Regions from separate parts of the Bradyrhizobium daqingense genome, predicted to be linked through region 3. Evidence: riboswitches for the same ligand, from Rfam matches in the RefSeq annotation. Region 3 holds a riboswitch; each other region holds the start of a gene.
What was found. Region 3 has a riboswitch for cobalamin ahead of LPJ38_RS37545 (hypothetical protein). Riboswitches for the same ligand answer to the same signal wherever they lie in the genome.
Positions count from the first base shown of each region.

Region 1: linked by a shared signal. The riboswitch ahead of metE (5-methyltetrahydropteroyltriglutamate--homocysteine S-methyltransferase) and the one ahead of LPJ38_RS37545 (hypothetical protein) in region 3 are both predicted to bind cobalamin.
Region 2: linked by a shared signal. The riboswitch ahead of LPJ38_RS07180 (ribonucleoside-diphosphate reductase subunit alpha) and the one ahead of LPJ38_RS37545 (hypothetical protein) in region 3 are both predicted to bind cobalamin.

Region 1 covers NZ_CP088014.1:7,502,222-7,510,188, forward strand. The annotation lists gene metE (5-methyltetrahydropteroyltriglutamate--homocysteine S-methyltransferase) at 404-2,749, opposite strand; cobalamin riboswitch at 2,851-3,052, opposite strand; gene LPJ38_RS35740 (nodulate formation efficiency C protein) at 4,061-4,786, shown strand; gene LPJ38_RS35745 (hypothetical protein) at 5,341-5,691, shown strand; gene LPJ38_RS35750 (thermonuclease family protein) at 5,912-6,628, shown strand; gene LPJ38_RS35755 (carbonic anhydrase) at 6,637-7,380, shown strand.
Region 2 covers NZ_CP088014.1:1,543,298-1,551,264, forward strand. The annotation lists gene LPJ38_RS07165 (GNAT family N-acetyltransferase) at 1-576, shown strand, start outside; one part of gene LPJ38_RS07170 (IS5 family transposase) at 841-1,262, opposite strand; one part of gene LPJ38_RS07170 (IS5 family transposase) at 1,262-1,601, opposite strand; partial or broken gene LPJ38_RS07175 (transposase) at 1,848-1,994, shown strand; cobalamin riboswitch at 2,120-2,290, shown strand; gene LPJ38_RS07180 (ribonucleoside-diphosphate reductase subunit alpha) at 2,395-4,338, shown strand; gene LPJ38_RS07185 (ribonucleotide-diphosphate reductase subunit beta) at 4,329-5,402, shown strand; gene LPJ38_RS07190 (hypothetical protein) at 5,690-5,947, shown strand; gene LPJ38_RS07195 (outer membrane protein) at 6,692-7,285, opposite strand.
Region 3 covers NZ_CP088014.1:7,926,053-7,934,019, forward strand. The annotation lists gene LPJ38_RS37535 (hypothetical protein) at 1-753, opposite strand, end outside; gene LPJ38_RS37540 (transposase) at 1,154-1,276, shown strand; cobalamin riboswitch at 1,514-1,715, shown strand; gene LPJ38_RS37545 (hypothetical protein) at 2,092-2,538, shown strand; gene LPJ38_RS37550 (class I SAM-dependent methyltransferase) at 2,940-4,355, opposite strand; partial or broken gene LPJ38_RS37555 (IS110 family transposase) at 4,549-4,839, opposite strand; partial or broken gene LPJ38_RS37560 (hypothetical protein) at 4,900-4,971, opposite strand; partial or broken gene LPJ38_RS37565 (IS21 family transposase) at 5,035-5,213, opposite strand; gene LPJ38_RS37570 (glycoside hydrolase family 12 protein) at 5,295-6,101, opposite strand; partial or broken gene LPJ38_RS37575 (IS6 family transposase) at 6,390-7,197, opposite strand; partial or broken gene LPJ38_RS37580 (hypothetical protein) at 7,596-7,838, shown strand.

The DNA.
Region 1 (7,967 bases), 420 kb from region 3:
ACCGAATCCGCGCCGAGTGCCTTGCGGTGTCCGTCAAGCATTAGTTTTCTCATTGCTGTCGCGGCCGTTGCCAACGTGCCCATGAGCGACAAATCTCGGCGTAAATTTCCAAATCTCAACCTATACGGCCGCGTACCACGGCATGATTAGCTGCAATACACTTCTGCTTACATGGGTTGCAGATTTTCGGCGAATGTTGTCGCCGTGATCGAGCAGCCGGCAATTCTACCCCGGCCAACGAAACTAGCGCAACGCGTCACCGTCTTTTCTCCGAGACCGTACCTTCCCCGGTCCACGAAGTGGACCGGGCATCATGTCGGCGGCAATGGTAGCCTCGATATTGTGGAAAGCGCAAATCACCACAACCGAATTAGCTTTGTTGAGAACAGACCGGAGCTCGGGATCAACCGATTTGCGGATCGGATGCAGCGCGCAGTTCGCGCGCGGCAGCGACCATGTTGGTGAGCGCCGGCCGAACCTCCTCCCATTTGCGCGTTTTTAGGCCGCAGTCCGGATTGACCCAAAGCTGCGAATCCTGCAAACGCGTCCGAGCTAGCACCATCAGCTCCTTCATTTCGCCCGTCTCGGGGACGCGTGGAGAGTGAATGTCGTACACGCCCGGTCCGATTTGATTTGGATATTCGTACTTCCTGAACGCATCCAGTAGCTCCATTTTCGATCGCGACGTCTCGATTGAAATGACATCCGCATCCATTGCAGCGATCGCACCGATGATGTCGTTAAACTCTGAGTAGCACATATGTGTATGGATTTGCGTTTGATCGGTAACGCCCGATGAGCAGAGGCGGAAGCAATCTCCGGCCCAATCGAGATATGCCTTCCAGTCCGACCGGCGCAATGGCAATCCTTCGCGGAGTGCAGCTTCGTCGATCTGTATTATGGCTGCACCGGCATTCTCGAGATCGCGGACTTCATCGCGCATCGCGAGCGCAAGCTGACGGCAGACCTCGCTTCTAGGAATATCATCGCGAACAAACGACCAGTTCAGGATCGTCACCGGTCCGGTCAACATCGCCTTCATCGGCTTACCAGTTAGTGATTGCGCGTAGCGCCACCATTCCACGGTGATCGGCTTCGGCCGCACTACATCGCCAAACAGGATCGGGGGCCTAACGCAGCGCGAACCATAGGACTGAACCCATCCGTTCCTTGTAAATGCGAAGCCGGCGAGTTGCTCGCTGAAGTACTGCACCATGTCATTACGCTCGAATTCGCCATGCACGAGGACGTCAAGACCGATGTCCTCCTGCCAACGTACGGCGCGGGCTATCTCCTCTTTGAGGAACCTGTCGTATTGCTCCTCGCTCATCGCACCTCGCGCATGCGCCGCGCGAGCATTTCGCACCGCTGCGGTCTGCGGAAACGATCCTATCGTCGTGGTAGGAAAAGCCGGCAGTCCAAAGCGTTCCCTTTGGATCTCGGAACGACGGGCAAACGGGGTGGCGCGCTGGCGCATCGTCTGATCGATCGCCCTCATTCGGACAGCGACGTTGGCATTATGGATCTTCGGCGAGGTCCGGCGGGCAGTCGCGGCGCATTCCGACTCGGCAAGAGCTAGCCCAACATTCTGGTCGCCTGCGAGTACCCGCGCCAGGATCGCAAGCTCACGCATCTTCTGAACCGAGAAAGCAAGCCAGCTCTTGACGTCGGACGCGAGCCCGGTCTCGAGTTCAACATCGACCGGCACGTGAAGCAGCGAGCAGGACGGAGCGAGCTGTACACGGTGCCTGCCAAGCTTCGCAATCGAGGGCTTCAGCCGCTGACGGAGCGACGGCAAGTTCGACCGCCACACATTGCGGCCGTCGATGACACCGAGCGACATGACGAGATCACTTCGGCCGTCAGCAATGATCTGATCCAATAGTTCTGGCGCTCGAACCAAATCGACGTGCAGACCGGAAATTGGCAGGCTCAAGGCAGTATCCAGATTGTCGCCTAGGGCGCCGAAATAGCTCGCAAGCATGATCTTGATAGCGGGTCCCTCCTTTGCGAACCGGTTATAGGCGTGCAGCAACGATTGTCGCGCCGCCTCATCCAGATCAAGGACCAGGCAGGGCTCATCAAACTGAACCCAACTTGCCCCTCGTTTGGCTAATTCATGCAGAAGGTCGATATAGACAGGTATCAGATCATCGAGGAGAGAGAGGGGCTGGAACGCGCTATCGGTACTCTTGCCGAGCTTTAAAAATGTGACCGGCCCGATCAGGACAGGGCGGGTCTGAAAGCCAAGAGCCCTGGCTTCCTCATACTCTTCGACGGGTTTGCGAGAGCACAGTCTGAACGCCTGTCCCCGGTAAAACTCGGGAACCATGTAGTGGTAGTTGGTATCGAACCACTTGGTCATTTCCTGCGCGGGCACGCCAGATCCCCGCGTACTCTGGTCGCAACTCGCATCCTGATCGCCGCATTGCGATCCGCGGGCCATGGCGAAGTACGTCTGGAGCGAAACGGATTCTCCGCTCGAGGCGTAGATCTCCGGGATGGCGCCAACCATGACACTTGTATCAAGCACCTGATCATACAGCGAGAAGTCGTTTGACGGAATGATCGTGACGCCGAGCGATTTTTGACGAGCCCAGTTCGCTGCGCGTAGGCCGGATGCGTCTTCGTACAACTGCTGTTCACTAATCTTTCCAGACCAGTAGCTTTCTAGAGCGAGCTTGAGCTCACGCCTTGGGCCGATGCGTGGCGTTCCGAGCGTAGCAACTGGAAGAGAGAGAGGAGACATCGCGTTAACCCCTGTTGGGGACAAAGGCCATGGCGGACGCAGGCAGGAGAAGTCGCGCGTGCGACGGCTGCTTGGCGTACCACCGAGACACCCCGCCCGTGGACCAATATATTGTCGGGGCCGGTCTCCTGGCTTGCTGGTCATCGCTGCTGTCCGGCCTTCCCGAAGCCGTGCAGGCTTCAGTGACATCGTTGGACAGCGGCTCGCCACTTACAGTTGCGGGGGCAGCGCCGGCATTTGCACCGGCTTCCCTCTTAGCTCCGGATCAATGGGAACCGGAGAACCTCGACGACTTGGATTATCGGCACGAGAACTCTTCCGTCAACCTCTCAGATTATGTGCAAGCTAATCTGCGACATCTGCTAGCCGAATGACCGTGCATCTCTGTGACTTACCACCATCCAGAAACATTCTCTAATCAGAGATGTCATAATCAGACATATCCTTCTCAGATACCGGAATAGCATCCGGAGCTGCCTTGAGGCGGAGCCGCACGCTAGATCGATGAAAGGGACAGAAGCAGCCTTCCGGCGGGAGTACCGACGTTTCTATCAGAATGCTTTCGATGCGGCCTTGCGATTTCCAGAGTTTCGCCCAGCACCTCGGCTAGCCAGCTATTCTCTCAACTAAAGGATCTGCAGCGAATAGGCCAAGGCACGTGGCGGAATTTAGCAACATACGAGGCGAGGGGTTGATTTGCGTGCCACCCAGACTTCAAAGCCGGGATCAAGCCGGCTTGGTGCCGCTGGCAATCATGCAGCTCGAACGCCGGCGGCACGATAGCGAACCACACAGCTCAATAGCGGCAAACGCACTTCCGTCCATCAGGCATCCGGCATCGAGGCGTTCAACTCTTCTGCTAAATATCCGGTGCGGGACAAGGATGCACAAGCTGCGGCGGATACACTGAATAGGAACACCGAAAACGTGCAAAGGTCAGAAAGTCGACAAGAGCGACACAAACTCTGTGAAAATTTCCGCCTATTGCCTGGCACGAAGAATGCAGACCCTCGGCATGCCCAGTCTCCTCCTGCTGGGCAGGTCCAGCTCAGCCAACTGACGCAGTCGCTGTCGGGGAAGTTAGCTGCGCATGACATACAGGGAGCGCCTGATCGCGCGGGACAGCCAGCGGGTGCCACGTCGCATCCCGTAAACTTCTTGCGATGGCTCATAGCAGGTTCGAGGTTGCCTGCTTTACAAGATGTTTGGATGAAACGCGATAGGCCGAGGGTTATGAAGAGAATGTCTGGAAGACCCGCGCTATGGCTTTGCTTGGTCGGATTTTTAATCTGCCTCGCCTGGCCGGCTGCCATGAGCAATAATATTCGGGCCAGCGACAGCCCCCTTGTCGAACGATTGAAGTCAACTTGGCGAGCGCAAGATGGTGAGACGATAGAACAAATTATCTCCAATGTCTCGAAGGTGGCACAGTTCGTGCCTCAAATGTGGGGCGTTATTGAACTTGGCCAAAACGACTTTATTTTCGTTTCGTGGACCAGACACCGGGACAACAAATCGGACGAACAGTACGTTATCACCTGGAAGATCGCCCTCGACGGCACGTTTGAACTTGCGTCGACTTATGCGAAGCCGATGGAATTGGGCTGGCGCGCCCTGGCGCTCTCCCTGATCGCCAGTGAAGTCGCAGATGGCGAAAGGGACGCAAATCTTCGCTTTCTGCATGATCCGGCCAACTTCAACTTCGTGGCCACCCCGCAAGGCCGGCTCGGCGATCTTCTGCGGCAGGGCCGCTGTACTATCATTGAACCAGTTGGAGTGGACTACTTACCGAAGCGGAATGGCAAACCGGCCGAGACGGGTGACGTGTGGCGCGTTCTGCTCTTGGTGAATTGTAGTATCCAAGGACCACGTTATTTTGCACACAACGGGGTCATCACTTTCGAAAAGAGAGAAGGACAGGATTGGGAGCCACAATCCTCCTTTGCCAAGCGCATCGCGAAATTTGCCCCTGGCTCCTGGTTCCAACGCACCGAGCCAAATGAAGAGGAAGACTTAGGAGAGCGAAGGCCCGAGTAAACTGCCGCAGAGCAACATCGCGCCGCAGTTCCTCCATGGCCCAGTGCCTCGGACCGACTGCAAGACATACGCGCTCGGCACTTGCTTTGTTTTAGCTTCCGCAACGGTCCGGGTGCCTTTCTCGCAGCAGTCCGGCCCGTCGCAAGAAGGTCGGCCGCGCGATTGCGTTTGTTCCGCCTAGTGTCAGCGGCGCGCACGAGCTTGCGAGATGTGGTTTTCCCGCCTTCACTCCAGCCGGTGTGAGGACACCACTGTGCGTGAGTATAGCAACGTCGAAGGCACCAGGAACTGGGTGTGAGACGAAACCGGCGAGGAAGTTACCGGGAGACGTTCACCGGTAGCGACCCGGCATACCGCTGAGCGCTTGCGCATTTCCGAGCGCGCAGGCCGGGAAGCTCAGGGGCCGTACGCAAGAAAACGTCGAGGACCAGACTGGCTCGACCCTAGCTTAGCTGGCACCCATTCGTCTGCATGTCATCGATCCAGATTTCGAAGCATGGAAAACGCCTGTTTAACTCTGCTCCACCTGCCCAGGTCGACATCAACGATCAATCTTGCCGGGCGTAAGAAGGTTAAGTTATGCGCGGGCGTCTACCCTGAACTCCATTGCGTCTTCTTCTAAATCGGCCAGAGAAAGCCAGACCGATCTTTTTCACATCTTTTCGTGTGAAGTGCGAAATTTCATTGCAGAACCGTTGGCAGCGGCCATTTTGCCGATGGAAACCGTCGCCAACCAGACCAAGGTTGATGCTCCACGCCTGACTCCAGCGCGAGCCAGCGCTTCATCGTCGGCCACTTTTTTTTGCAAAGACAACGTTCCGGGGTTCGGGTTTGTTCAGCATCGCCAGTTCGGCGCCGCCCGCGAGGATCTCCCCTCAGGTGGAGAGAGTAAAGCGCGGTCCTAGTGAGAGAGCCGCTGATGCTCGAAGAATAGCGCCGCACGCCCCAAAGAAATCACTTGATCCTTACGCAGCGTCAGGCCGTAGGTTCGCGTTCCGGCGAAGCCCTCATAAAGCGCGTCGGAAATGCCGGCGGAATAACGGACGTAACGCTGTCAAGCAGTCGAATGTATCGGCACCGTGTCGTGCGTGAAACGTGGATCAGGAGCGAAAGGTTGTTGTCGGGATGAAGAACCGCGGAATTATGTTCGCATTGCTCGCTCTCGTCACATCTCCGGTCTGCGCCGCGACGTTCAGCGGTGCTCCGCGCATCCTCGACGGCAATACGATCGAGATCGACAAAACCAACGTTCGGCTCTCAGGCATCGAAGCTCCTGAGACGGACCAGATTTGTCTCGACGTCGAGGGCCGGAAATGGGCCTGCGGCGTAGCTGCTCGCGACGAGCTTATCAAGCATTCAAATGGGCGAACCTGGGATTGTCATACCCAGAGAGTCGATGAGTACAGACGAGCCCTCGGTAACTGCTTCATCGAAGGCGAGAATGTGAACGTCTGGATGGTACGCTCGGGCTGGGCACTATCGACTGCTCCATCTCACGCTGTCTATGAGTTGGCGGCAAGCACAGCCCATACGGGACTGTGGTCGGGAGCGTTCATCGCTCCCTGGGACTGGCCTCGCCGCAATAAGGGCACGATTATCGTCGGCGCGTGGTCGGTTCCGATCGACGCGCAGGAAGTACTGCTCGGATCCGTCCTGCTGTCGGAACCGCCGTCCCCCGAGTGCCTGATAAAAGGCACTGTCGAGCGCAGCGGCGAGCGGATCTATCACCTGCCAGGGCAAGCCAGCTACGAACTAATCGACATGACGAAGAAGCGTAGCGAACGCTGGTTTTGTAGCGAAGCGGAAGCCGAAGCCACCGGGTGGCGTAAGGCCGTGCGTTGAGGCGACACATGCATGCAGCCAATTCTCCAAATATGTACCATTTAACCAGGACCGCGCGTTCGCGCCGTTCGCTGTTGTTGTTTGCTGCGTCGACAGTTTTCCTGCGATTCGGCAATAAGATCGCCGATGCGAAGGAAGCAAAAAGCACGCCCAAGCCAGATAACCTGCTGTCGCCAGATGCTGCCCTGAAGCGGCTGCTGATGGGAAACGAACGTTATGTCCAGGGTGCATCACGAGCCGACGATCTTAGGCGCGAGCGTTCGGCTTTGGTCGAAGGCCAAAATCCATATGCGGCGGTTCTGAGCTGCGCCGACTCTCGCGTGGCGCCCGAATTTGTGTTCGACAGCGGGCTAGGTGATTTGTTTGTCTGCCGCGTCGCCGGCAACTTCGCTAATGATGATACACTCGCCAGTATGGAATATGCGGTCGCAGTACTGAACACGCCGCTAATCCTCGTACTAGGCCACGATCATTGCGGCGCGATAGACGCTACGATCAAGTCGCTCCATCAAGATAAGCCGCCGCCAGGGCACATTTCAGCCCTGGTGACCGCACTTGCTCCCGCCGTGAACGCATCTCTAGGGCAGGCCGGCGATACATCCGCCCGCGCAACCCGAAACAATGTGATCGACAATGTCAACAAACTCAGATCGACGGGCCCTATTCTGAAGGCTGCAGTCGAGCAGAACCGGCTGAAAGTCGTCGGGGCCCTGTATCGGATCGACAACGGTAAGGTCGATATTGTCAGCTGACACTAGCACATTCACACCCGAGGCAAATCATCTGCCGTGCGATACGGCCCTTCCGCTCCGCTGTTTGGTCCATCGTCTGCGACAAATGCCCCGGATACCATCCGCTCCACAATAAATGATCAACTCGGGAAGTGCTTCGGTATGCGTGGCGTCTTGATTCTGCTCATGTTCTACGTACTCATGCTAGCAACACGCGGCGAGCATCAAAAAACGCACCTAACGCGTCCGACAGCGTTCATGCCTCCATATTGAGTTGCAAACCCAATAGCGTGGTTCCGGCAGCAGATCGCGATAAAGCGCATTGCCTGGCTGTGAACTCCAGAGCCGGCGACGATCCTGAGATCTTCTGGCTCCGATCGAGCACGCCATGAATGGTGTTGCTTTATCACCAAGCTCAGCCAGGGCTGCAGATCACATAGAACAACCAGCAGGACTGGCCGCCCGGTCTGTAAACGAACATGCCACCCGCGCCAGTAGGCCAGCCGCATCCATCATTCGTTAGATAGTCTCGTTCGCCGCCAAGGGACCCGGCCCGCAATGATGATGCCGTTGAAAGCATGGTTGTTTTCACCACGATCTCGCATGCA
Region 2 (7,967 bases), 1.6 Mb from region 3:
GTGCTCGGCTTTGCCGCGGATCCGTTGATGCGTTGGAGCTGGCCTGACCCAAGGCAATACCTTAGAAGCATGCCTCAGTTCATTGACGCCTGTGGGGGCCGAGCATTTGCACATGGCACAGCCTACGTCGCGGGAGAGATTCGTGGCGCGGCCCTGTGGCTGCCTCCCAACGTGCAGCAAGATGAGGAGGCATTGGATGCAATCATGGCGCTATCCCTGCGCCCGGAGATTACCGAGGATATGGCACACTTGCGGCGGAGAATGGCCGAACATCGTCCCCACGAGCCACATTGGTATCTGCCACTCATTGCCGTCGATCCGAACTGGGTCGGAAAAGGGCTTGGCACGTTGCTGATGAACTACGCCCTTCAACGATGCGATGAGGACGGCATTGTTGCCTACCTCGAAAGTTCGAACCCTGAAAACATTCCCTTTTACCAACGTCACGGCTTCAAGGTCGTTGGTGAGATACAACACGGTTCTTCGCCGCCGCTCACGCCAATGTTGCGAACGGCTTCATTCCGACCCAGCAAGGCCGCGCCGCCGGATCGGCTCGTCACCCAGACTCAAGCATAGCTCCGCCTCATCCCGTTAGGATTGATTGCCAATAACCTGACATGACCGCGTTCGGTCAGGACGGCTTATGTTCGCGGCCAGACAACTGAGCACGTGAGGCGGCTCGCCGGGCCTGCGAAAAGCATACCAATCGTCTCTTCGGCAAAGTTGGCACGTCTGATGTGAGAGCTGGCGGGGTCAAATCCACTAAGCTGGGATATTGCCACGGGCGGCTGCATCGATTTGCGGTCGGGCTCCAGACAATTTTTGATCTAGGGTCCAGACTCAATTGAGCCAATATGCGACGAGAGCGGCGAGATGAACAGCGGCCAAAAAATTACGGGCGAGCTTGTCATATCGCGTGGCGATGCGCCGGAAGTCCTTGAGCCTGCAAAAGCAGCGTTCGATGACATTTCGTCCTTTGTAGGCGCGTTTGTTGAAGCGATGGATGACGACACGGTTAGATTTATTGGGGATTACGGGCTTGGCGCCACGACGAATGATTTCGCCGCGAAGCTTGTCGCCATCATACCCTTTGTCGGCGAGGAGCACGCTCATGGGTGGCGCGAGCGCCAGGACATCGGGAGCCGCAGCGATATCGGCATCCTGGCCTGGAGTCAGATGCAGGACGACCGGCCGGCAGAGCGGATCGCTCAGCGCATGGATTTTTGTCGTGCGGCCTCCGCGCGAGCGGCCGATTGCTTGATTGTGCTCCCCCCTTTTCCGCCGGAGGCACACCGGTGAGCTTTAATCGAGGTCGAGTCGAGCGACAGTACGACGCCGTCTTCGCCAGGCTTGGCCAGCGCTTCGAAGATTGCGCACCATCGTCCTCGCTTGGCCCAGCGATTGAAGCGATTGTAGATCGTCGTGTAAGGGCCGTATTCACGTGGACAATCACGCCATCGTGCACCCGATTGCAGCATGTGAATGATGCCGCTGACGATGCGTCGGTCGTCGTCCCGATCCGGCCCCGTCAGTCCCCTCGGCAGATGCGGTTCGATACGCGCCCATTGCCTGTCGTTCAGCCAAAACAAACCAGCGCGCATTCTCTCGCCCCCGAATCAACACGTAGGCAAGAGAATCACGTGGCGCTATTTAGGTACAGACCCTAAGGCCACAGAAAGCGATGAATGGCGAGACGCGTATGGCTACCGAAACCCGATCCGGCCCAACTCAATTCGCGGACCGCGAACCGATCGATGCCAACATTCAGGATGTCCAGGGTTGCTGTTCCCCTGTTGGAGAATTTGCGACGCCACTTCCAAAGGTTTGAGCACATCTTGGCCGATCGCAGGCGCTGGGTCGTCGAGCGCACCTTTGCGTGGCTCGGCAGATGTGGGCATCTCTGCAAAGACTTCGAAGGTTCCGCCGCTACCGAGCTCGCCTGGCCGCTCGTCGCCCATCTGAGGCTCCTAACTCGCCGATTGGCCAGGCCTTGAGACATCTATGTTTTTTGAGTGAGGCTCTCAGGACAGGCGCTCGGCGAATTTCGAACCTCGACCTCGGGGCTGCTCCAACTGGTTAACTTGACTGTGCCGTCTTGACGAGTCTGGGCAAAGGCTTCTATATGTGGTGTCGTAGTGGTTTTAAATTCGCATATATGGTGGCACGGTGTTAGGGGGGAACCCATTGTGTCGGCAGCGGCTATTCCGAGGCATTAGCGCGACAGCGCTGGGAAGGCCGACAGCCGCAGCGACCCGCGAGCCAGGAAACCTACCGCGACAGAACCCATGTCCTCGGGCGGGGTGCCCGGTGGGTCGCTTGCAGCCGGGGACATTTGCCCGGTCCCCTCGCAAGTCGTCCGCACGGTCCCAGCCCCCAAATATCACGGGGTTGCCGATGTCGGCGTCTTACGATTTCGATCAGTATGGTCATCTCATTGAGCTGCCGAGTGTGCGGCAGCCCTCAGCGCAGGCAAAGCCTACCACACCTGAACTGTGTCTTGTGCAGCCCCCAGCATTGCCGGCTCCCCTGCCGAGGCCCCCCGCGCGATCGCCAACTCCGTCTGACCTTTCGCTCGATCGGTCGCGCGACGACCTGCTGACCTCGTTTGGTAGGCTGACGCTGACCGACCGCTATCTGCTCGCCGGCGAAGGCCTCCAGGACATGTTCGCCCGAGTGTCTTGCGCCTTCGCGGACAATGTTGCGCATGCCCAACGTCTATATGATGCGATGTCTCGGCTGTGGTTCATGCCGGCCACACCGGTGCTCTCCAACGGCGGCACGACGCGCGGCCTTCCGATCTCGTGCTTCCTTAACTCAGTGTCGGACTCGCTCGAAGGCATCGTCGGCACCTGGAACGAGAACGTCTGGCTTGCTTCCAATGGCGGCGGCATCGGCACCTACTGGGGTAATGTTCGCTCAATCGGCGAGAAGGCGAGGGGCGGCGTCACCTCGGGCATCATCCCGTTCATCCACGTCACGGACGGCCTCACGCTGGCGATCAGCCAGGGCTCGTTGCGGCGCGGCTCGGCGGCGGTCTATCTCGATATCCACCATCCCGAGATCGAGGAGTTCCTCGAGATCCGCAAGGCGTCTGGTGACTTCAACCGCAAGAGCCTCAACCTACATCACGGCATCAACGTCACCGACGAGTTCATGTGTGCCGTGGGCGCCGGCACCGCATTCGCTCTGCGCAGCCCGAAGACTAACGAGGTCGTCCGCGAGATCGACGCCCGCCAGCTGTGGCAACGCATCCTTGAGAACCGGCTGCAGACCGGCGAGCCTTATCTCTTGTTCATCGACACCGTGAACCGTGCGCTCCCCAAGCACCAGCGCGAGCTCGGCCTCGAGGTCTCGACCTCCAACCTGTGCAGCGAGATTACCCTGTCGACCGGCATCGATCATCGCGGCGAGGAGCGCACCGCGGTTTGCTGCCTGTCGTCGCTCAACCTCGAGACCTGGGACCAGTGGAATGAGGAGCCCGGCTTCATAGAGGACGTCATGCGCTTCCTAGACAACGTGCTCACGCACTTCATCACGGTGGCGCCGGACGGAATGAAGCGTGCCCGCTACGCCGCCCTGCGCGAGCGCTCCGTTGGCCTCGGCGTCATGGGCTTCCACTCGTTTCTCCAGGCCAAGGGCATTCCAATGGAGGGTACCTTGGCCAAGTCATTCAATCTGAACATGTTCCGAAAACTCCGTCGCGAAGCCGACGCCGCATCCGTGGCGCTCGCTCGCGAGCGTGGCCCGTGCCCGGATGCCCTGGAACGCGGCGTGATGGCGCGCTTCAGCCACAAGATCGCAATCGCGCCGACCGCCTCGATCAGCATCATCTGCGGGGGCACCAGCGCCTGCACTGAGCCGATCCCGGCCAACATCTACACCCACAAGACGCTATCCGGCGCCATCTCGGTGCGCAATCCGCACCTCGCTAAGGTGCTGGCCGCGAAAGGCGCCGACACCTCGGCGACCTGGGAGTCGATCATCGCGCACGACGGATCGGTCGCCCATCTCGACGTCCTGTCGGAGCACGAGAAAGCGATCTTTCGCACCGCCTTCGAGATCGACCAGCGCTGGATCGTCGAGCTTGCCGCCGACCGCGCCGCGTTGATTTGCCAGAGCCAGTCGATCAACCTCTATCTGCCGGCCGACGTCGATAAGTGGGACCTCCACATGCTGCACTGGACGGCGTGGAAGCGTGGGGTGAAGAGCCTCTACTACTGTCGATCAAAGTCGATCTCGCGCGCGGCGTTCGCCGGCAAGATTGCCGGGGATGCAACGCCGACGCAGCAGCCGGCGCGGCAGCGCACCGACTATGAGGAGTGCCTCGCATGTCAGTGATCGATCTATCGCGCGCCGATCCGCGCACGTTGATCGGCAAGGGACGCGTCGGCCTCCTTGACTCGACCGGCAGCTACGACGTCGATCGCTATGCCTGGGCTTACGAGTTCTGGAAGCGCCAGCAGCAGACCCACTGGATGGGCGAGGAGGTGCCGCTCGGCGCCGACCTCAACGACTGGGCTTCGGGCCGCGTCACCGACAGCGAGCGCGCGCTGCTCACCCAGATCTTCCGTTTCTTCACTCAGTCGGACATCGAGGTCGGCGACAACTATTTCAAGCGGTACATTCCGATCTTCCAGCCACTCACCGTCCAGATGATGATGGCCGCTTTCACTAACATGGAGACGGTTCATATCGACGCCTATGCCCTGCTACTCAAGACGCTCGGTATGCCTAAGACCGAGTTCGAGGCATTCCGCGGCTATGCGCAGATGCGCGCCAAGGCGGACTACATGCACGAGTTCGGCGTCGACAGCGTGGCGGATGTCGCCCGTACCCTGGCGATGTTCGGCGCCTTCACCGAAGGCATGGCCTTGTTCGCCAGCTTCGCCATGCTGCTCAACTTCCCACGCCACAACAAAATGAACGGCATGGGACAGATCGTAAGCTGGTCAGTGCGCGACGAGAGTCTCCACTGCGAGGGCATCATCAAGCTATTTCACGAATGGCACCGCGAAACCGGCGCGGTGACGCGCCCCGTCCGCGACGACATTGTCGACGTAGCCAAGACCATGGTGAAGCTGGAGGAGAACTTCGTCGAGCTCGCCTTCGGCCTTGGCAAGATCGAGGGGATGCTGCCTGAGCATATCCACGCCTACGTCCGCTACGTCGCCGACTGGCGACTGGCCCAACTCCGGATTGCCCCGGTCTTCGGCTTCTTCGAGGCGAAGGAGGGCGGGTTCACCCAGCTCAAGGCGCATCCGCTGCCGTGGCTCGTCGAGATTCTCAATGGCGTCGAGCACGCCAATTTCTTCGAGCAGCGCGCCACGGAGTACTCCAAGGCGGCGAGCCGCGGCAGCTGGGACGGAGAAGACGGGGTGTGGGCGACTTTCGGCCGTATCTAGCCCATTTTATTCATGCTAGCGGCATTGACAGCGGCAGGCGCCGATAGTCGTCGCCGTCACCCGCCAGCATGACAAAGGCATAGAACCGGACCTCCTCATCGTGGCGTCTTGATTGCAGCGCGACAAAGCCGGACACACAGATGGTTTGTTGGGTTAAGCCGGTACATGCGCTCCATTGCTGATGGCGGCTAGGGTTTACAGTATTTCCGCAGGTCGGTGAGGTGGGTCTCGTCAACCACCTTCATGAAGTCAATCAGCGCAACACGGCTACGCCCTTGAGCAGACGAATGTTCTCGATGATCGCCACGGCCGCCCCCCTCTTAGGGCTAGAGGGGATTACTATCACGCAATCGGAAGTTGTAAAGAGGGGCAACCCTGTCAAAGGGGGTCATCTTCATTGCAGCCCGGTCGGATCAGGCAAACCGATTTGTTCTTCATCCCCCTTCGCGTTTGATTTCGTCGCCGACCCACTGGCGGTCTTCCTCGGCCGTGGCTTCGCGGAGGTGATCTACTACGAGCAGACGCTGGCAATGCGGCTCGGATGACAGCCGCGTTTCTGTCCTAACACAAGAGTTCCGCTTCAGCGCTGCCGATCCACCTCTCGAGATTTTGCATCCGCTCTCCGAGGCGCTCCCAATTGATCCGCGCCAGCGGGGGTTCGGCAGGCTGATCGGGCGCAGAGATCGGCAGCGACGATGACGCAAGCCATCACGTCGTCGACGTTATGTCCCACCCTCGCACGAGCGCCGCTTCGACCGCTCGTCGGCCTTTCGTCCGAGGTGGCCAGTGCGGCCTCGACCTGGTCGACCAAGTCGTAGCACGAAGGTGCGCCCGGCTCGCACCTCGGCTCGCATTTCAGTGCGCTGCCTGTGCGATGAGCGTGCTGCGGCCGACCGGAACGATTGTAATCGATGACCTGTGTCTCCCTAAGCGAGGGCCGGGTTAACTACGACGGTCGACAAAACTATTTTTTGCCTCATCATTCTCCGACGGCCGGAAAGCCGACGGTGATGCAGGTGGAGGCACGGGGCCGGGAAATCGGCGCAGCCAGCCACTAAGCGGCTGGCGTTCGACCACGGCAGCACGCTTGAGTTCGCCGCGATCTCGCCGTGGCGCTGCGTCATAACCAGATCAGCCAGATTCCTTTGAACCACGCCTAACCAGCTCGAGCCGATGTACCGACAAGAAGCCGATAGCGCTATTGATGCGAGTCCCTGTTGCCAAGGTTTCTATGCCGCGATGCGGCTCAGGATATTGGTGCGAACCCGCGCCATTTTGGCGAAGATCGATCAATAGGTCGTGGCGATCACGCCACCCCACCGGTAGTTCACACGGACCAAGCCGATATCGACGTCCTGACCGATACGGGCAGTCCCTGCAAAAGTGCCCACCGGAACACCCACGAGTCCGGGTGAAAAAAAGAAATCCACATCCCGACGACCCATGAACAGGTGGTCGTATTCAACGCCGATGGACCAGTTCGGAGCAAAGCCAAATTCAAGGCCCGCCCCTACCGTGCCGCCCCAACGAGTTTCGCTGCCGTTGTCGATAGTGAGCCCGGTCGCAAAATCGGAGACCCGGTATTTGTCACGGACGACTGCAGCCCCACCTCTTACATAGAGCAGCACGTTATTCCAAGCATAGCCGACTTGGCCCGTGAACAGGCCGAATGCATCAAGCGTGGAGTCATCCCGGACGCCTGCGAAAGCAAGGTTCGCGTTGGAGCCCTTGAAATCGGCCCAATTGCCCTGCGTCTCCAGACCGAACACCGAGTTCGCTATTTGCCAGCGGTAGCCGATGTGACCGCCCACCGTGCCTCCCGTCGCATGATGGCGCCCCATGCCAACGGGCGGAGCGACGACCACGCCGCCGGCGTTGACCACGTCCCAGCACTGCCGACGTAGAAGCCGCTCCAATCATAGATCGGAATGACCGCCGGAGGCGCTTTGAAGTAAGGCCGCGCGGCCGGATCAACGGCAGAGGCAGGAGCAGCCAGCGTGTTGAGGGCTACCGTGCCCGCTAGCAATTTTTTTATTCTTCTGAATCCCAGTTTCGAATTCGACGCCCCCGACGGGATATTGACGACGATTGCCACGTTTCCGCCACCTCCATCAACTGCAAGGGTTGGTAGTTGACGGGGTCGCAAGCGCCGCCTGAGCGGCCGGTCGATGGGCAAAGTGCATGTCGGGTCGGTCGCGGATGCTGTCCGCCGACTGTTGATTAAGTGGCTTGACCCGAAAATGTCTAATCGCGGTTACCCGTCCTGCGCGGCTTCGAGCACATCAGCATGACAAGAGTCAGCGCATCGACAGCGAGTCAGTTTCCTGATTGCAGCTGCTCCGCGTGTCCTCGTTCCGCCCGTATCGACCGTTCGTCGGCCATTGGATGCAAGTGTTCCCGCTTACGGCGAAGCTTCGACGGACGAGCCGCATTCAATCCATTTCGTTCCGGGCGGACGATGCATCCGCAGTAAGACGGAGGCGTGTGTAGGGGCCGGCGATAAGGCTCGGCGCCGCATCGAGTTAAGAGTCCAGAATTTCTTGCTGCGGCTGGCCTTCTCGATCA
Region 3 (7,967 bases):
CGACGGCGTCGCCTCCTCGGCGGTGAACGGCGGCACGAGATAGAAGTCCTGCCCGTGCTTGTTCACGGCGCCCGTCATTTCCCTCATCAGGGTGGAGCGCCGGTTGGTAGAACGGTTTTCACGGTCCGCCGTCAGCCCAGCGATGCGGTCCGACAAGGACTGAGCCGCCATTTCGGCCACCTTCGACCGGTAGTCGCTCATCTCCCTCGATTGCGGGAATCCGTCCAGCAGCTGGCGCGCGCGGGCGCGACGTGCCACCGCCAGGACTTCACGATTGTTCTTCATGTAGTCTTCATACGCGCCCTCGGCCCTGTCTTTCGCGCTGTGTGCCCGGGTCGACGCATCCTGTGTCTCGGTCTTGAGCCGGTTTGCCGTCTTGACCTCCGCGGCTAGGCGCTCCAGATCGGCAACGAGCTTGGGATCGCGATTCCGCTTGGCGTCTTCGATATTTTTGCCGATTTCCGCCAGCTTGCGATCGAAAGCAGCCAATTCCTCGCCGCATCCAAAGCAGGTCAGGCCAGAGTCGCGGATGGCCTGGAATTGCGCGAACATGGCTTCGAACAGCCGTGCCTCATCCTCCGCGCGCCGGACATCTCCCGCCGATCCAGCAAGTTGCTGGAGCAATTGCTGCCGTTCGGCCTGAAGCTGTTGGCGCATCTGCTCCTTCCGACCGTCGACTTGCGCGATTTCGAGCAATCTCTCGTCGAGATTCCCGACGAAGAAGCCTTCGACTTCGTGGTTGGTCTCGTTCACCCTGACCCTAGCCGTAAGCAGGCTGCGCGCAAGCTTCTCCCCGCGGAGTACCATGACCTCTCGAATTCCGCGCTGTTCGACGCCATCGTCGCAATGGCGTTCTGCCTTGCAGATCGCGACGCGCGGTTCAGGGTCAGCGTGAAGTACCTCGCAGGGCTAACACCGGACATGCTCAGCACGACAGGCAGGGCGATCATAGGCGGACAAGCCGGCTTCGATACACTGTGCGAACGGTTGAGACATGTAAACGGCACCCGAGCCGGCCATCACGGCCGCATCAAAGAGCTGGGACATTTGGCTGGGCTTTCGACGTCGGAGTCGCCCCTCGATCCTCAGATCAGGTCGATCTTGCTAGAGAAGATCGAAACGAACATCGCAAATGCCGTCGAGGCGGAGTCTCTTGAAACTCGCTGCCCGTGTGGTCGAGACCACGAGCCGCATTCGCCTTGCGTTCGCCGCGGCATGTCCCGAAGCCGACCTGATCCGCGGCTTGCCCGGCGCGCTGCTGCCGCTCAGTCCTTGACCGGCGGGGCGTCCGCCCCCCGTTCGCCCAACTTATCCCTCAAGCGCGTTGCAAAGTACGGGTCGTCAGGCGGTGAAAAGCCGAAGGCAATCCTGTGCGCCTCGTCAGAGCAGATGTGCGGCCACATCAATCGGACTAGAAAAACGCACTCTCACGAATAGGACGGGCTAAACTGTCACATGTTGTGTCACTCAGCACTCGATTCACGCCCCTTGCTTGACTCGGTTATGAGGGGCCTTCAGTCTGGTTATCGGTAGCGCCGAAAGGCGTATCAAGGGAATACGGTGCGTCCTCACGGACAAGGCCGAAGCTGCCCCCGCAACTGTAAGCGGCGAGCCGACGACAGTTGGGCCATTGGGTTCGTTCGTTCGAACCTGGGAAGGTGGTCGGAGGCGTCAACCCGCGAGCCAGGAAACCTTGCTGCCGGTCGTGGTCATGGACTGACGCAGGGGCGGGGTGCTCCAAGACGTTGCAAAGCCGATCGAGATCTGCCGCATTCGGGGCGAACGGCTGCCGCTCACGGCGAATGTGCGTGACGGCTTTTTGTTTCGCCCGTGGTCATCACCGTTTTCATTTCAAACGTAGTAGCCGTGCCGGCGCGAGTTTCGGCGTCAACTTCAATCCTGCTCAAACAGCGCTGGCTGTCCGGGTCAGCATTGACGCTAGGAATCGTGCTGGCCTCGATCGCCGCAGCGGGATCGGCGTCCGCACAGCCTCCGCAACTGCTCAATCCGTGATTGTCTCCTCGGCCAATCCGTGGGGCAACACCGTCACCGCGGCAGCAGCAGCGGCGCGAGCGCGTACGCCTCTGGTACGTGGCCGCGACCCGGGCGCGCGACCTGCTGATCCTGCCTAGGCACTCCGCCGACCTGTCGGACAAGTGCTGGGCAAAGCTCGTCGATTTGGGCCTGGCTGGTCTCCCGGCGATCAACCCGAACGACGTCGGCACCGCGAAGGAAAGGAACGTCACGCCGCTAGAGAACGGGCAGACCCGCGAGACCTTCGCCGCCGAGGCGACCGCTATCTTCGATGTGCGCAAGACCGTGATCTGGCGTCGCCCGAGCCGGAGCGAACTTGATCAGGTGGACGAGCCAGAAGCGAAGATCGAAAGCGGGGAAATTCCGGAAACCGGCGCTGCGGAGCCTGCTGCCGTTCTCAGAAGTTCGACGCGTGGCACCATCCTTCACAAGCTAATCGAGGAGGTGCTGACCGGAGAAGCCTGCGACGCCAGGGCGGACTTGAAACGCGGGCTGCGGAACTGATCCGGCAGATGGGGCACGAACCGGCGGAGGATCCGAAGATGGGCATCAGCGCCGTCGAACTGACCGCCACGGTGCTGCGGACGCTCGCTCTTCCGGACGTCGTGACGCCGCGACCGCGTCTCGCCCCCGAGCTCCCGTTGTTCGGAAGCCAGACTCACGAAGGCGGCAAGGTCCTGCTCTCCGGACAGGTTGACGCGATCGCGTTCGACGAGGCCGGCGCCATCGACGCGGTCGTCGATTGGAAGAGCGACGTGGCTCCGGATGCGCCGAGCATCGGCCACTACAGACAGCAGATCGCCGACTATCGGAAGCAGACGAACCTAAGCGGGACAGGTCGTCGATGTGACTTGAGCCCCCGCGGCTGCTGCTCAGGATCCAAGCGCCGTCTCTGCCGGCCTGGTCTACCTTGCCGAGCTGCGGTTGCTCACGCTTGGCTGAGATCGAATCTGAAAGTTCTCCGCAGTTTCACGGATTTCGAAATTGATCGGTCCAGGTCGCCCGTCCGGAGTTCGGGCCCACAGGTATGCGGAGCCTTCATCCAGCACGATCGACTCGACCGAGAAGCCTGCACGCTTAACCAATCCGGCGAGATCGTCCGGCGGGATGAGGCCGTAGAAGGAATGGCCCCTAAGCGAGTCCATGAGGAAGCCGTTGCCGTATGGTTGACAATTCGGGAGATTCTGCATCCTTGTAAAATCAGAATTGCGATAGAGCGTCACAAACAAGCAAGTGCCGTTTGGCTTTAGCTTAGCTCTCATCAGTTGAACGATGCCAAGTCTCACGCTTGCCGATGGGATCACAGAAAGAACGTTTATGCAGAAGCCGCGGTCGTATCTCCGGTCATGGGAGGCAAACTGACCCACGGTGAGGGCGTGGACGTGATTTGATTTGCCGACGTAATCGCGGATGGTGGTCGAACGACCGCGGATCATTTGACCCCTTGAAAGCTGCACTTCCGAATCCACCAACGCAAGTTCGCCGGTGGTTTTGGCTATTGCCCGTTCGTAACGCAGTTTGCCGCAGCCAAAGTCGAAGCTGGAATGAATTGGCTCGAGACGCGAGATCAGCTTCTTAAGATAGGCCCAACTCTGTGTTTCCGGCTTGGCTGCGTTTTCGCTCCGGACGATGATATCCTTCCCGATCTTGTACCACATCAGATGGCCGCCTCTGTGAATGCTTGGCGGTTGCCTGCACTTGCCTCGGCATTCCCGGCTATCTGTTGGATCTGGGGATCCGCCCTTCGTTCCAGCAATCCATACCGAAGATGCATAAATAGAAGCGCGGCCATCGAGGCGGTCCAAAAAATGATCAGAAACCAAGCTGCCCTGGCGAAGGCGGATAAGACCGCGAAGCCTGTGAGTATGAAGAGCCACTCCAAGGCAACCCAATATGTGCCAAGCCTCCAATGCGCTTTCGATGTCGTGCTTGTCGACGAGCGGATGTTCGCTTCGGCTGGACGCGTATTTGTAGAACGTCGCTCTCACGAGGGGATGGCGGTCGCGTTTGAGATTTGCCACCTGACGGGCCGACATCTGCGCACCCGACATGACAGCCAGAGGGAGAAGGATGTTAGCGCGGTCGAACCTCGCCCTGATCTTAAATATGTCCGAAATCCGATCATGGAATCGGGTGACCCTGCTGAAGATGAGCACCAGCAAAGCAAGCGCGAAGCCGCCCACGTTCACCTCAGGAGCTTTAATAGCCGTGGCGAATTCCTTGACGCCGGGCAGATGCTCAACTCGCAAGAAAAGACCGTTAATCCAAGGATCGTACCTCACCAGGAACGAGCAGGCTAAGGTCAGCCAGAAATCCGCCAAAGCGTTCTTCTAGAGCATCTCAGAATAGTTCTTCGGCCCGAAGAAGGGCATCAGAACGCGAAGGATCGAATCCATGCCGCCCCCGAGGTTGTTAAGACCGGTCCATAAACGGCTTGATTGAGTCAGAAAAGTAGCCGACGGTCAACGGATAAGGTGATGGCCGAAGGGAGGAAACACCCTCCCTCGGACGCTTCCCGAGTCGAGTAGCGATCCCATATTCAAGGCAAAAAGCGCGCATCTGATTTATGAGGCACGTCCGTTGCGAAATCATCCTATCGCGAACACGATGCAGCGCTTGCAGGTCAATGTGTTCGGGCGACCGTATTTCGACGAAGCGCATTGTTGGTCGCGTCACTGCTTCCGCGATCGCTGCGGCATCGATGATGTCACTTTTGTTGGACTTTACATAAGGCTTGACGAATTGAGCCGGAATAATGCGGACGGTATGCCCCATCGCGGCGATCTTGCGTGCCAACCATTGCGAGCTGGCCTTCCAATTGTAGATCGTCGCTTCGGAGACCCCGTGCTTGCGAGCTAGGTCGGCCGTCTTCGCCCCGGCCTCATGCGCCTTCGACACTGCGATAATCTGCTCTTCCGTGAACCTTGCTCGCTTCATCTGTCCGTCCTTCTTCGGGGCGGACTCTGAATCCTTCTGGAGGAAATGCTCAGTGGCAGGTCACGCCAACGAAAAGAAGCGTTGGTTGCGCAGCCGCGCCAAAATCCATCGCTGCGCGACTTGCACCGCAACTTCGACCTTTGCCTTATCTTTTGGGCGCCGCGGCCGGGCTGCGAGATGGCCGTGCCGTAATGGCTTGCCATCTCGGCATAGGTTCGGTTGAGGCCGGGATCGTGGCGGTCGGGATGTGAGCGGCAAGCCAAGGCCGTCAGTCAGCGTGGCTCATTGGCATAGCGCAGCTCACCTTACCGCCCGCGCGGACTTCACTTCGAAGTCACGGACCAGTTGTTGAAATTGAAGTTCTTTCCCCCCGGGGACGAGGTAATCTCGACGCCGTATTGGACGCTACCGACGTTTATGTCGCCAAAGTACCCCTTCGACTTGATCCACTGCAGGATACTCTTGATGTCCACTGTCCCGCTGTTGGTCTTCGAAGTGCGCAGCAATGAGATGACCTTGTGACCATCGGAGCCTTCGCCTTCAAACACGTTCCAAGTCGCCCCGCCTACATTGACATTGCTGTAGACCGGAATCGCCGCACCGGAAGGGGCATAATGATATGAAATGGGCTTAACGTTGCCGCTCCCGTCCGAGTTTCCGGTGTAGTTTGTCCAGAGCATTATCTCATGTCGGTCTGAGCTGTCCCAGATATCGTAGGCGACATCCCAGGCGCCGCCAGTGGGAACTTCCTGATTGAAGCTCGAGCTCAGAGTGTTGATTGAGCTGAGCGGTTTCCCGATATTGAAAGCCACGTGCGGATAGCTCTTGATGCCAGGAGTATTGGGCTGGTTCGACCACACGCTCCACCGGTTGGCTGCACTCACCGAAATCGTCTGAGGCCCAGGGTGCGGGCCCCATACGTCGTTGTTCCAAGAGTAGCCATCGCGTGAAAAGCTTCCGTATGGAGCGCTCGAACGCCAAATCGGCGTCTGTGCCGACACAGGCCCGGCAGATGATAATGACCGGGCTTCATTCGCGGCCTGCCTAAATAGATCATGATCCTCCTGTGTCCGGACGTAACCCGTTGGAGACCCTTGCGCGCCGGCACCGCTTATCCGATTGGAATCCATAAAGCTCTCCTTTCTGATAACAAAATCTCCTGCAGATCCACTAGCGGGCCCCCTAGTTCAGCATGGGCGGCATCGGCATCTAGAGACCGGGCTTGAATGCTAGGAAGGTTGGCTTTCGAGAAGCTGACGAGCTCGGGAAGAAGGGTGGACCCGCGCCCGGATTTGCCGTCTTTCGGATGACAGCAGCCTGGCTGAGACAGTGGCAACGATTGTCCGTCGTCAGACAATTTGAGACTGATCAGGCTTTTCGAGAAGGGAGGCTCTGGCTCATCAGGGGGCATCGTCAACTTAATCGACCGCCGAGCCGAAGGAGGCGATTCTCAGAGGTCGAGAGTCGGCGATAGCGCTTGTCATGGAGATCTCGCGCCAAGTCGCAAAGGCTCGCTCGCGCGAAGCACGACGGAAGTCGGCGGTGGCGGCGCCGGGATAGGGGATGTGGAAAAGGTTCGCGACCTGATCGTGAACGGACAGAAACCGTTGAGCCTGACGGGACGATTTGAAGCGCGTCATGATCCGCTCGCGTCGCCGCGTCGGCTGATGAGAATTCTCGGCCCGATTGTTGAGAGCTTTGTGCTGGCGATGTTCGACGTGTAAGCCCATCTTCGCCCTCGCAGCGCCGTACGAACGCAGCTTATCCGTGATCATAACGCGCGGCGGCGTGCCGGCGGATTTCAAGAGCTTCTTCATGAGCCGCTGCGCAACGCGCGAGTTTCTTCGGCGCTGGATCAAGACGTCAGGAACGAAGCCATTCTGGTCGACAGCGCGCCAGAGCCAATGTTGTTCGCCCGCGATCGAGATAACGACTTCGTCCAGATGCCATTTGTCACCGCGAGGGGGAGTGCGCTGGCGGATCCGATCGGAGAACGGCTTGCCGAATTTCCGTCCCCACTGGCGCACGGTTTCATAGGTCACGCCAATGCCACGCGCCGCCAGCATTTCCTCGACCATCCGCAAGCTTAAGGGAAGCCGGAAATATAACCAAACGGGATAACTGATCACTTCCGGTGCGATGGCGGCGATAAAGAGGGTCCCGGGCGGTCTGCCGGTCGTCTACCCCTCCGCCGCTCCAATTCGTTAATTTGACGGTACCATTCAATGGACTGTCCCTGTCGAAGGTTGCGGCCGATCTTGCGGCGCACGCCGTCAACGGCTGGCCGCCGGAGGTCATCAACGATTTCGGCAATCTCGGCTTTGTCCGACCTGCTGGCATCGTGTTTCTCAGCAACTTATTCGCATGGATGAGCGCTCATCAAACCAAAATCACGCTCACCAACCTCAGGGGCAAACGCCGTCAGGTTTCTGGACGACTCCCTGTTCTTCGAGCAGCATTGCGGCGCAAAGTTTCGCCCGGATGCCTCACCACGGTCGACAACGCGACCACTGATGAGGATCGCTCATCAGCGATTGCCATGGCTGGCTGGAACACAACCTTGCTCCTTGGCTGGCTGCGCGCCTGTCGATCTCTCCCGCGAGCGGCGTGTACAACCGGCCGGTAGCCGCCATGCCCATCTGATCGCGGGCATCTGGACCGGGTTCAAGGGCGACCGGGGCACCAAGTCCAAGCCGGCCCCCGGCCCTCACCTCGTTTATGGCTTCCTGACGACCGATGAGGAGCGCGACGTATGGATGCGCGCGCCGCGGGATGAAGCAAAGGCATTGCAGCGGCCGTTGCCGGATGATGCGCTGAAGATCGTGATGCGCGGCGCGGATAAGGAAGATCAGCCAACAGCAGGGTAGCGATGCTTTAGCGCCGCAATCGGTATGGTGTTATGGGGACAAGAGGTCTGATGTTGTTCAAATCGCCAACAACGGCCGTGCTCATCATCAGCGCACGCCGATGGCCGAAGCGTTGCATTTCTGCAGGGC